Regions from separate parts of the Actinokineospora guangxiensis genome, predicted to be linked through region 2. Evidence: riboswitches for the same ligand, from Rfam matches in the RefSeq annotation. Region 2 holds a riboswitch; the other holds the start of a gene.
What was found. A riboswitch is a leader RNA that binds a small molecule or an ion and turns the genes downstream of it on or off. The one in region 2 is predicted to bind cobalamin.
Positions count from the first base shown of each region.

Region 1: linked by a shared signal. The riboswitch ahead of ACFPM7_RS14390 (aldehyde dehydrogenase family protein) and the one ahead of ACFPM7_RS13270 (ribonucleoside-diphosphate reductase subunit alpha) in region 2 are both predicted to bind cobalamin.

Region 1 covers NZ_JBHSKF010000006.1:1,802-8,077, forward strand. The annotation lists gene ACFPM7_RS14375 (IclR family transcriptional regulator domain-containing protein) at 1-166, opposite strand, end outside; gene ACFPM7_RS14380 (CoA-transferase subunit beta) at 163-837, opposite strand; gene ACFPM7_RS14385 (CoA transferase subunit A) at 858-1,655, opposite strand; adenosylcobalamin (AdoCbl) riboswitch at 1,712-1,850, shown strand; gene ACFPM7_RS14390 (aldehyde dehydrogenase family protein) at 1,849-3,417, shown strand; gene ACFPM7_RS14395 (aminotransferase class III-fold pyridoxal phosphate-dependent enzyme) at 3,414-4,775, shown strand; gene ACFPM7_RS14400 (aminotransferase family protein) at 4,772-6,076, shown strand; gene ACFPM7_RS14405 (alpha/beta hydrolase family protein) at 6,153-6,276, shown strand, end outside.
Region 2 covers NZ_JBHSKF010000005.1:181,619-187,894, reverse strand. The annotation lists gene ACFPM7_RS13290 (glucose-6-phosphate isomerase) at 1-697, shown strand, start outside; gene zwf (glucose-6-phosphate dehydrogenase) at 694-2,226, shown strand; gene opcA (glucose-6-phosphate dehydrogenase assembly protein OpcA) at 2,223-3,317, shown strand; gene pgl (6-phosphogluconolactonase) at 3,314-4,045, shown strand; cobalamin riboswitch at 4,148-4,366, shown strand; gene ACFPM7_RS13270 (ribonucleoside-diphosphate reductase subunit alpha) at 4,468-6,276, shown strand, end outside.

The DNA.
Region 1 (6,276 bases), on a different contig from region 2:
GCACGTAGCCGAGGTCGACCAGGGTCAGCAGGAAACGCCGGGCCGCCGCTCTGGTGAGGTCGGTGCGCCGGGCGACGTCGCTCAGCGTCAGCTCGGCGGCGTCCGGGCCGAAGGCCCTGATCACCGCGAGGCCGCGGGCCAGTGACTGCACGTGGTGCTCGCTCACCCGGTGGCTGCCTTGAGGGCGCGCAGGGCGGACAGCTCGTCCCCGGTCGGGGCGGGTGTGACAGCGAGGTCCGGCGCGACCCGCAGTTCCCAGCCGGTCATCGCCTTCGCCCGCGCGAGGTCCACGCCGGGGTGCAGGGCGGTCAGCACCAGCTCCCCGCCCTCCGGTCGCAGCTCCCCGAGGTCGGTGATCACCAGCGACGGGCCTCGTCCCCGCGTGGTCACGAAGTCGACCCGCTCGACGAGCGCCCTCGGCGTGTGGCGCAGCACGACGAACACCTCCCGGCAGCCGGACGCGATCTCCGGCGCACCGCCCGCGCCGGGCAACCGGACTCCGGGCGCATGGTAGTCGCCGACGACCGTGGTGTTGATCGCCCCGCTCCGGTCGAGCTGGGCGGCGCCCAGGAAGCCGACGCCGATGCGGCCGGGCTGAAGCCAGTAGTTGAACACCTCGGCGACGCCCACGACGGCGTCGGCCGTCTCGGCGAGCACGCCGTCGCCGATGCTGGCGGGCAGGTGGCCGGGCTTGGCGCCGAGCGCGCCGGACTCGTAGATCAGGACGAGGTCGGGGCTGTGCGTGCGGCGGGCCAGGTTCGCGGCGGTGGAGGGCAGTCCGATGCCCACGAAGCAGGTTATCGCGCCCGCGAGCGCGCGGGCGGCGGAGACGGTCATCGTCTCGTCGGGGGTGGGCGTCACCGGATTCCCTCCAGCCAGGCGGTGAACGCGGCGCGGTCGCGGCTGATCGCGTCCCAGCGCCGGTACTCGTCGTTGTCGCGCTCGGAGTAGCCCTGCGCGTAGGAGGGGTGCGCCCCGCCGGGCACCTCGGCGACGACGTCGACCGCCCAGCCGGGCAGCACGACGGCCCCCGGCACCGGGGTCAGCTCGTCCACGACCTCCTCGACGGTGACCAGGCTCCGCTTCGCCGCCAGGACGGCCTCCTTCTGCACGCCGACCAGGCCCCACAGCTGCACGTTGCCCGCCCGGTCGGCGCGCTGGGCGTGCACGATGGCCACGTCCGGGTTCAGCGCGGGCACCGCCGACAGCTCCTCCCCGGTGAACGGGCAGGTCACGGTCGCGATCGTCGCGGTCACTCCCGGCAGGTCGGTGCCGGTGTAGCCGCGCAGCACCGCGAACGGCAGTCCCGACGCGCCCGCGACATAGCGGTTGGCCATCCCCGCGTGGCTGTGCTCCTCCAGCTCCAGCGGCCCCGGCCAGCCGTGCTCGACGGCGTCGCGGAACCGGTGCAGCGAGCCGACGCCGGGGTTGCCGCCCCAGGAGAACACCAGCTTGCGGGCGCAGCCCGCGCCGATGAGCCGGTCGTAGACGAGGTCCGGGGTCATCCTGACCAGGGTGAGATCCCGGCGGCCCTGCCGGATGACCTCCAGCCCGGCCGCCATCGGGATGAGGTGGGTGAACCCCTCCATGGCCACGCTGTCGCCGTCGCGCACGAGGTCGGCGACGGCGTCGGCGAGGGCGGTGATCCGCGCCATCACGCCTCCGTGTTCGCATAGCGCACACTTGTTCTTGATACGAACCTGGACTATACATCGGGTGTCAGACCGCGGAGCGGGGAAGTCCGGTGCGAATCCGGCGCGGTCCCGCCACTGTGACCGGGCGCGAGCCCGGGAGCCAGGCCACCGCTCGCGGGAACACGGTTGGTCCACGAGGATGGAGCGAAACCGCATGACTGCGCGCGTTCGCGTTACGTATGCGACGTTGTCGGCCGACAACGAGGATCTGCACACCTCCTACGAGGAGGGTCTGAGGGTCGCCAAGTCCTGGCTGGGCGCGACCATCCCGACGAAGGTCGCCGGGGAGGCCAGGACCGCCGGGGCGGCGTTCGCGGTCACCAGCCCCAGCGACACCGCGATCCGGCTGTGCACGGCGCACGCCGCGACCCCGGAGGACACCGACGACGCGGTGCGCTCCGCCGCCGCGGCGTTCGGCCGGTGGCGCCGCACGCCGTGGGCCGAGCGGGTCGCCCTGCTGCGCCGGGCCGCCGACCTCATCAGCGAGCGCGCGCCCGAACTGGCCGCGCTGATGAGCATGGAGGTCGGCAAGAACCGGCTGGAGGCACTCGGCGACGTCGAGGAGTCCGCCGACCTGATCCGCTACTACTGCGACCAGTACGAAGCCGCCGACGGGTTCACCGCGCCGATGGACACGCTCTCGCCCGCCGAGACGACCAGCAGCGTCCTGCGCCCCTACGGTCCGTGGGCGGTGATCAGCCCCTTCAACTTCCCGATGGCGCTCGCCGCCGGTCCCGCGGGCGCGGCGCTCGTCGCGGGCAACCCCGTGCTCATCAAGCCGAGCCCGCAGGGCACCTTCACCGCGGCCAAGCTGCACGACTGCCTGATCGACGCGGGAATCCCCGCCGGCGTCGCGCACCTGCTGCCCGGCGGGGACGAGGTCGGCCAAGCCCTGGTCGAGCACGATGGCGTCGCCGGGCTCACCTTCACCGGCTCCACCGCGACCGGCGCGCTGGTGCGCGCCCGCTTCTCCCGGCGCTTCCCGAAGCCGGTGATCACCGAGACCGGTGGCAAGAACGCCGCCGTGGTCACCGCGTCGGCCGACCTGGCCGTCGCCGCCGCCGGGGTGGCCCGCTCGGCGTTCGGCCTGTCCGGGCAGAAGTGCTCGGCCTGCTCGCGCGTCTACGTCCAGCGCGAGGTCGTTGACGACTTCCTCGCCGCGCTGGCCGCCGAGGCCGACGCGCTCGTCGTCGGCGACCCCACCCAGCGCGCGGTCTTCCTCGGCCCGGTCATCGACGCCGCCGCCGTCGCCCGCTACACCGCCGCCGTCGACCACGCCCGCGAGCACGGCAGGATCGTCGTCGGCGGCGACGTCCTGCGCCCCGACGAAGGCCGCTCGCGCGGGCACTTCGTCACCCCGACCGTCGTCACCGGGCTGCCCGCCGACGACCCGCTCCTGCGCGATGAGCTGTTCGTGCCGTTCGTCGCCGTCGTCGCGGTGGACTCCCTCGACGAGGCGATCACCCTGGCCAACGCCACCGACTACGGACTCACCGCGGGCTTCTTCTCCGGCGACGACGCCGAGATCGAGCGCTTCCTGGACGAGATCGAAGCCGGGGTCGTCTACGTCAACCGCGCCGCGGGCGCGACCACCGGCGCCTGGCCGGGCGTGCAGCCCTTCGGCGGCTGGAAAGGCTCGGGCAGCAGCGGCAAAGCCGGGGGCGGACCCCACTACGTGCAGCTCTACCTGCGCGAGCAGTCCCGAACGGTGGTGGCCCGGTGACTTCCATCAACACGGCTTCCCCCGACACGCCTTCCCTCGACACGGGCAGGCCCGTGCCCGACGTGCGCACCGAGCTGCCCGGGCCGCTCGCGCGCGAGATCCTCGCCGCCGACACCGCGATCACCAGCCCGTCGCTGCCGCGCGCCTACCCGCTGGCCCCGCGCCGCGCCTCCGGCTGCGTCATCGAGGACGTGGACGGCAACCTGTTCCTGGACTTCAACGCGGGCATCGCGGTGAACTCCACCGGCCACACCCATCCGGCGGTCGTCGCCGCCGTCCAGGCGCAGGCGGCCGAGCTGCTGCACTACTCGGCCAGCGACTTCTACCTGCCGGTGTACTCCCAGACCTGCGCCGCGCTCGCCGCCACCGCGCCGATGCCCGGACCGGTGCGGGTGTTCCTCACCAACTCCGGCGCCGAGGCCGTCGACGGCGCGCTGAAGCTGGTCCGGCACGCCACCGGCCGCCCGTACGTGATCTCGTTCTTCGGCGCGTTCCACGGCCGCACCTACGGCGCGGTCACGTTGACCGCCTCGAAAGCCAAGTACCACAAGGGTTTCGGCCCGCTGGTGCCCGGCGTGCTGCACGCCCCGTACGCCTGGAGCGTCCGGGACCCCGAGACCGGCGCGCGCTCGCACGATGAGGATCTGACCTTCGACTTCCTGGAGAACACGCTTTTCCGCCACCAGGTCGACCCGAGCGAGGTCGCCGCGGTGTTCGTCGAGCCGATCCAGGGCGAGGGCGGCTACCTCGTCCCGCCGCAGGGGTGGATGCGGCGGCTGCGCGAGCTGTGCGACCGGCACGGCATCCTGCTCGTCGCCGACGAGGTGCAGTCCGGCATGGGCCGCACGGGCGCGATGTGGGCGATCGAGCACGCAGGTGTCGCCCCGGACGTGCTGATCAGCGCCAAGGGCCTGGCGTCGGGCCTTCCGCTCGGCGCGTTCATCGCCCGCGCCGAGCTGATGGAGAGCTGGGGCGCGGGCGCGCACGGCTCCACCTACGGCGGCAGCCCGGTGCCGTGCGCCGCGGCCCTGGCCACGCTGGAGGTCATCCGGGACGAGGGGCTGCTGGACAACGCCGCGAAGGTCGGCGCGGTGCTCACCGAGGGTCTGCGCGACCTGGCCGCCCGGCACCCGTCGGTGGTCACCGACGTGCGCGGGGTCGGGCTGATGATCGGCGTCGAGTTCCGCACCGCGGCGCAGTCGGCGGCGGTGCAGCAGGGCTGCTTCGAGCGGGGCCTGCTGGTCCTGGAGTGCGGGGAGACGACGGTGCGGGTGTCCCCGCCGCTGGTCATCACCGCGGACCAGGCGCGCACGGCGCTCGACATCCTCGGTGACGTCCTCGCGGGCATTCCCGCGTGAGCCACGTCTTCTCCCGCGCGGGCGGCGACCTGCCGGTCGTCGCCCGCGCGCGGGGTGTGCAGATCACCGACACCGATGGACGGTCCTACCTGGACGCCTCCGGTGGCGCGATCGTGGTGAACATCGGGCACGGCGTCGCCGAGGTCGCCGACGCCATCGCCGCCCAGGCCCGCCAGGCCGCCTACGTGCACCCGACCGCGTTCGCCTCCGCCGAGGTCTCGGCCTACGCCGACGAACTCGCCGAGGTGCTGCCCATCGCCGATCCGCGCGTGTACCCGGTCTCCGGCGGCAGCGAGGCGGTCGACACCGCCATGAAACTCGCCCGCGCCTACCACCTCGCGCGCGGCGAGGACCGCCATGTCGTGATCGCCCGCCAAGGCTCCTACCACGGCAACTCCCGCGGCGCGCTCGACGTGTCCGGGCGGGCGGCCCTGCGCGCCCCCTACCTGCCGTGGCTGGGTTCGGCGCGCCACACCACGACTCCCTACGAGTACCGGTGCCCGTTCCCGGACTCGCACCCCGTCGGCTGCGGCGCCCGCCACGCCGCGGAACTGGACCGTCTCATCCGGACGGCGGGACCGGTCGCTGCGTTCATCGCCGAGCCGGTCTCCGGTGCGGCGCTCGGCGCCTGCGTGCCGCCCGAGGACTACTGGCCCGCCGTCAGCGCCGTCTGCCGCGCGCACGGCGTGCTCCTCATCGCCGACGAGGTGATGACCGGCTTCGGCCGCACCGGCCGCTGGTTCGGCGGCGACCACTGGGGGGTGCGCCCGGACATCCTCGTCGCCGCCAAGGGCGCGGCCTCCGGCTACTGGCCGCTGGGCCTGGTGGCCTGCACCGCGGAGGTCCACGACGCCGTCGTGGGCGCGGGCGGGTTCGTGCACGGGCACACCTATTCCCACCACGTCGTCGGTGCGGCCGCGGGCCGGGCGGTGCTGCGGATTCTCCACCGCGACGGCCTGGTGACCGCGGCTGCCGAGCGCGGCGCCGAGTTCGGCGACGGGCTGCGCTCCGCGCTGGCCGAGCACCCGTCGGTGGGCGACATCCGGGGGCTCGGTCTGCTGTGGGCGGTGGAACTCGTCGCCGACCGCGCCACCGCCGCGCCGTATCCCCGCCAGGAACGCGTGGTCGAACGGGTAGTGGCCGAGGCGCGTTCGGCGGGTCTGCTCCTCTATCCGTCCACTGGCTGCGCCGACGGTGTGGACGGCGACTGCTTCCTGCTCGGTCCTCCGCTGTCGGCCACCACCGCCGAACTGGCCGAGATCGTCACCCGCTGCGCCACGGCCGTGCGCCGCGCCCTCTGATTGCGCTCTCGGCGAAGACGGCCGCGGGCACCCCCGGCCCCGCCTACGGTGGCGGCAGGCCGACCCAGGGGGACTGATGACGATCACCGGAACCGCCGCCGGGGTGCCGTTCACGGCGCTGCCGCCCGCGACCGACGGACCAGCGCCGCTGGTCGTGAGCTGGCACATGCTCGACGCCCCGCGCACCGACGCCGCCTTCG
Region 2 (6,276 bases):
CGCCGACGCGGGCGAGGACGCCACGGCCGTGGCGATCGGCGCCACGGGCGGCGCGCTGTCGACTTCCGGGTCGCTCGGCGGGCTCATCCTGCTGTGGGAGTACGCGACCGCGATCGCGGGCAAGCTGCTGGGCATCAACCCCTTCGACCAGCCGGACGTGGAGGCCGCGAAGAAGGCGGCCCGCGCGCTGCTGGACAACCCGACCGAGCAGGGCGGCACCGGCCAGTCCTTCGTGGACGGCCCGATCGAGGTGTACGGCGCGCCCGACGGCGTGACCTCCCTCGGCGAGGCCTTGCAGGTGCTGACCGGCGCGGCCCCGGAGTTCGGCTACATCTCCGTGCAGGCCTATCTGGACCGCATCGCCGACGCATCGGCCGCGGTGCTGCGCGGCGAGCTGGCCCGCAAGACCGGCCTGCAGACCACATTCGGCTGGGGTCCGCGGTTCCTGCACTCCACTGGCCAGTACCACAAGGGCGGCCACCAGAACGGCGTGTTCCTGCAGCTCACCGGCGCGGCCGAGATCGACATCGAGGTCCCGGACCGCCCCTACAGCCTCAACACGCTGCAGCTGGCGCAGGCCGCGGGCGACGGCCAGGTGCTCTCCGGCCTCGACCGCCCGCTGCTGCGCCTGCACCTGACCGACCGCGCCGCGGGCCTGGCCCACCTGGTGCACACCCTGGCCGAGGTGGCCAAGTGACGAGGGCTTGGACGAACCCGCTGCGCGATGAGCGGGACAAGCGCCTGCCGCGCATCGCCGGGCCGTGCGGCCTGGTCATCTTCGGCGTGACCGGAGACCTGTCGCGCAAGAAGCTGATGCCCGCCATCTACGACCTGGCCAACCGCGGCCTGCTGCCGCCGGGCTTCTCGCTGGTCGGCTTCGCCCGCCGCGACTGGGCCGACCAGGACTTCGGGCAGGTCGTCTACGAGGCGGTCCGCAAGTACGCGCGCACGCCGTTCCGCGAGGCGGTGTGGGACCGCCTCGCCGAGGGCTTCCGGTTCGTCGCGGGCACCTTCGACGACGACGCCTCCTTCGACAATCTGGCCAAGACGGTCGCCGACCTGGACGAGGCGCGCGGCACCAGCGGCAACCACGCCTTCTACCTGTCGATCCCGCCGGGCGCGTTCCCGACGGTGACCAAGCAGCTGGCGCGCAGCGGCCTGGCCGCGCCGAAGACGCCGGACGAGTGGCGGCGCGTCGTCATCGAGAAGCCGTTCGGCCACGACCTGGCCAGCGCCAAGCAGCTCAACGACATCGTCAACGACGTCTTCCCCGAGGAGTCGGTGTTCCGCATCGACCACTACCTCGGCAAGGAGACGGTGCAGAACCTGCTGGCGCTGCGCTTCGCCAACCAGCTGTTCGAGCCGATCTGGAACGCCAACTACGTCGACCACGTGCAGATCACCATGGCCGAGGACATCGGCCTCGGCGGGCGCGCGGGCTACTACGACGGCATCGGCGCCGCGCGCGACGTCATCCAGAACCACCTGCTGCAACTGCTCGCCCTGACGGCGATGGAGGAGCCGGTCTCCTTCAGCCCGTCGGCGCTGCGCACCGAGAAGATCAAGATCCTGGAGGCGACCAGGGCGACCGGCCCGTTCGCCGAGACCACCGCGCGCGGGCAGTACGCGGGCGGCTGGCAGGGCGGGCAGAAGGTGCCCGGCCTGCTGCAGGAGGAGGGCTTCGCCAAGGACTCGATCACCGAGACCTACGCGGCGATCACCCTGGAGGTCAACACCCGCCGCTGGGCCGGGGTGCCGTTCTACCTGCGCACCGGCAAGCGCCTGGGCCGCCGCGTCACCGAGATCGCGGTGGTGTTCAAACGCGCCCCGCACCTGCCGTTCGACCAGACCGCCACCGAGGAGCTGGGGCAGAACGCGCTGGTCGTGCGGGTGCAGCCGGACGAGGGCGTGACCATGCGGTTCGGCTCGAAGGTGCCGGGCAGCACGATGGAGGTCCGCGACGTGTCGATGGACTTCAGCTACGGGCACGCCTTCACCGAGTCCTCCCCCGAGGCCTACGAGCGGCTGATCCTGGACGTGCTGCTGGGCGAGCCCTCCCTGTTCCCGGTGAACAAGGAGGTCGAGCTGAGCTGGCAGATCCTGGAGCCGGTCCTGAAGTACTGGAAGACCGCGGGCAAGCCCGAGGACTACCCGGCGGGCACCTGGGGCCCGCCATCAGCTGATCAGATGCTGGCGCGCACCAGCAGGCACTGGAGGCGGCCGTGATCATCGACCTGCCCTCGACCACCACGTCGCAGGTCAACACCAAGCTCGTCCAGGTGCGCGAGCAGGGCGGGGCGAACACGCTCGGCCGCGTGCTCACCCTGGTCATCGTCACCGACGACGGCGAGCGCACCGAGGACGCGATCGACGCGGCCAACGAGGCCAGCCGCGAGCACCCGTGCCGGGTGATCGTGGTGGCCCGCGGCGCGCGCAAGGCCGCGGCCCGCCTGGACGCGCAGATCCGCGTCGGCGGGGACGCCGGGGCCAGCGAGGTCGTCGTGCTGCGCCTGTACGGCGCGCTGGCCGACGAGGGCGCCTCCTGCGTCATCCCGCTGCTGCTGCCGGACGCCCCGGTCGTGGCCTGGTGGCCCTTCGAGGCGCCCGCCAAGCCCGCCGACGACCCGATCGGCAAGCTGGCGACGCGCCGGATCACCGACTCGGCCGCCGACCGCAACCCGATCAAGGCGCTGGAGGTGCGGCAGAAGAACTACGCCGAGGGCGACACCGACCTGGCGTGGACGCGGCTGACGCTGTGGCGCGCGGTGCTGGCCGCGGCGCTGGACCTGCCGCCGTACGAGAAGATCAGCGCGGCGACGGTGACCGGCGAGGGCGACTCGCCGTCGACGGACCTGCTGGCGGCGTGGCTGGCCTCGCGGCTGCGGGTGCCGGTGCGCCGGGTCAAGACGACCACCGGGCAGGGCATCTGCACGGTCGTGCTGGAGCGCAAGTCCGGCGTGGTCGAGCTGGACCGCCCGGACGGCAAGGTCGGCACGCTGACCCAGCCCGGCCAGCCGTCGCGCCGGGTGGCGCTGCAGCGCCGTGAGATCCGCGACTGCCTGGCCGAGGAGCTGCGCAGGCTCGACCCGGACGAGATCTACGAGAGCACGCTGAAGTCGCTGACGAAGGTCGACCGCGCCCGCGCCGCCGCCAAGCCGAAGGCCAGGGCGGAGGCCAAGTCCGAGCCACCGGCGGAGCCGAAGCCGCCCGCCAAGCGCGCCAAGGCCGTCGCCGCCGCCCGCTCCGGCCCGGCGGAGAAGGCCGCGCACCCGGCGTCCCCGCCGCGCAAGACCGCCAAGAAGAAGGCCGCGTCGTGACCCGCCGGGTCGACGTGCACCCGACCCCGGACGCGCTGGCCGAGGCCGCCGCCGCCCTGCTGCTCACGCGGCTGGCGGCGGCCCAGGCCGAGCGCGGCTCGGCGTCGCTGGCCCTGACCGGCGGCCGCACGGGCATCGCGGTCCTGGAGCGCGTCCGCGACTCCCCCGCCCGCTCCAGCGTCGACTGGTCCGCTGTGGACATCTACTGGGGCGACGAGCGCTTCCTGCCCGCGGGCGACCCGGAGCGCAACGAGACCCAGGCCCGCGCGGCCCTGCTCGACCACATCCCGGTCGACCCGGCCCGGGTCCACCCGATGCCCCCCTCCGACGGCGACTTCGGCGACGACCCGGACGCCGCCGCCGCGGCGTACGCGGCGGTGGTCGAGGGCAAGCTCGCCTTCGACGTGCACCTGGTCGGCGTGGGCGAGGAAGGCCACACCCTCTCGGTCTTCCCCGACTCCCCCGCCGTCCACGAGACCGAACGCACCGTGGTCGCCGTCCGCGACTGCCCGAAACCCCCGCCGACGCGCGTCAGCCTGACCCTGACGGCCGCCAGGCAGTCCCGCGAGGTCTGGCTGATGACGACGGGCGCGAACAAGGCCGAGCCGGTGGCGGCGGCCTTGGCGGGCGCCTCCGAGGTGGACATCCCGGCAGCCGGGGCGCGCGGCAAGGACCTGACGCTGTGGCTCCTCGACACCGACGCCGCAGCAGGCAGGCGCAACGGCTGAGAGCCGGACGCGGCACCGGATCGCGCGGTCGGGCCGTCGCGTGGGCAATCCCACGACACGCCGCCACAACATGTGGGTGAAGTGTCGACGTTCCGGCCCATGTATTGTGCCTCGTTAGCTGGTTCGGCCACCTCCTCGCAGGGGTGGCCGTCGCAAGAGGGAACCCGGTGCGAGTCCGGGACTGCCCCGCAGCGGTGAACGGGAACGACCGCCGTCAATGAAGCACTGGGCCGCCAGGCCCGGGAAGCGACGGCCAGTAGGAGCGCCTCGACAAGGCGTGCGCCCGTGAGTCCGAAGACCTGCCAGCACCCGCGCGCAGCCGTGCGCGGGGTGTCCGCGGCCCCGAGGGAGGGCGCGAGGACGTGCGGCCGGTGCCGCCCTCCTCGCCTGTCCTCGTGGGCCTGGCTCGCGAGGAGAGGGCTTTGACGGTCTCGGATACCCGGACCACGATGCGCGTGCGCAAGCGCGACGGCGCGCTGGAACCGGTCGACCTCGACAAGATCGTCAGCGCGGTGCGCCGCTGCGCCGACGGGTTGTCCGATGTGGACCCGATGCGGGTCGCCACCCGCACGGTCAGCGGGCTCTACGACGGGGCGACCACCGCCGAGCTGGACCGGCTGGCCATCCAGACCGCGGCTGAGCTGGTGGCCGAGGAGCCGCAGTACTCCAAGCTCGCCGCCGGTCTGCTGGCCGCCTACATCGGCGAGGAGGTGCGCGGGCAGGGCGTCGGCTCCTTCAGCGAGGGGGTCGCGCTGGGGCACGCCGAGGGGCTGATCGGCGACGAGACCGCGGCGTTCGTCAGCAAGCACGCAGAGGAGCTGGACGCGGCGATCGTCGCCGACGCCGATCGCCGCTTCGAGTACTTCGGCCTGCGCACCGTCTACGACCGCTACCTGCTGCGCCACCCGGCCACGCGCGCGGTCGTGGAGACCCCGCAGCACTGGCTGCTGCGCGTGGCGTGCGGCCTGTCCCGCGACTGGGAGGAGGCCGTCGACTTCTACCGGCTGATGTCCTCGCTGGCCTACCTGCCCAGCTCCCCCACCCTGTTCAACTCCGGCACCCGGCACACCCAGATGTCCTCGTGCTACCTGCTGGACTCCCCGCGCGACGAGCTGGAGTCGATCTACGAGCGCTACGCCCAGGTGGCGCGGCTGTCGAAGTTCGCGGGCGGGATCGGGGTGCAGTGGTCGCGGGTGCGCTCCCGCGGCGCGCTGATCCGCGGCACCAACGGGCACTCCAACGGGATCGTGCCGTGGCTGCGGACGCTGGACGCCTCGGTGGCCGCGGTCAACCAGGGCGGCCGGCGCAAGGGCGCGGCCTGCGTGTACCTGGAGCCGTGGCACCCGGACGTGCTGGAGTTCCTTGAGCTGCGCGACAACACCGGCGAGGACGCGCGCCGCACGCACAACCTGAACCTGGCCAACTGGATTCCCGACGAGTTCATGCGCCGGGTGGAGGCCGACACCGACTGGTCGCTGTTCGACCCCGACGAGGTCCCCGAGCTGACCGACCTGTGGGGCGAGCGCTTCGACGAGGCCTACCGGGCCGCCGAGCTTGCCGGGCGCGCGGCGCGCACGGTCAAGGCGCGCGACCTCTACGGCCGGATGATCCGCACGCTCGCCCAGACCGGCAACGGCTGGATGACGTTCAAGGACACCGCGAACCGGACCTGCAACCAGACCGCGTCGCCGGAGAACGTGGTGCACCTGTCGAACCTGTGCACCGAGATCCTGGAGATCACCTCCGACAGCGAGACCGCCGTCTGCAACCTGGGCTCGGTCAACCTGGGCGCGCACGTGCTCGGGTCCGGCATGGACTGGGACCGGCTGCGCGAGACCGTGCGCACGGCCGTCACCTTCCTCGACCGGGTGATCGACATCAACTACTACCCGACCGAGGAGGCCGCGCGCTCCAACCCGCGCTGGCGGCCCGTCGGCCTGGGCGTGATGGGCCTGCAGGACGTGTTCTTCCGGCTGCGCCTGCCCTTCGACTCCCCCGAGGCGCGCGAGCTGTCCACCCGTGTCGCCGAGGAGATCTACCTGACGGCGCTGGAGACCTCGGCCGCGCTGGCGGCCCAGGCGGGCCCGCACCCGTCCTACGAGCTGACCAGGGCCGCGCAGGGCCAGTTGCAGCCGGACCTCTGGGGCGTCACGCCGACGCAGACCGAGCGCTGGTCGGCGCTGCGCGCCCGGGTCGCCAAGGTGGGCCTGCGCAACTCGCTGCTGATCGCC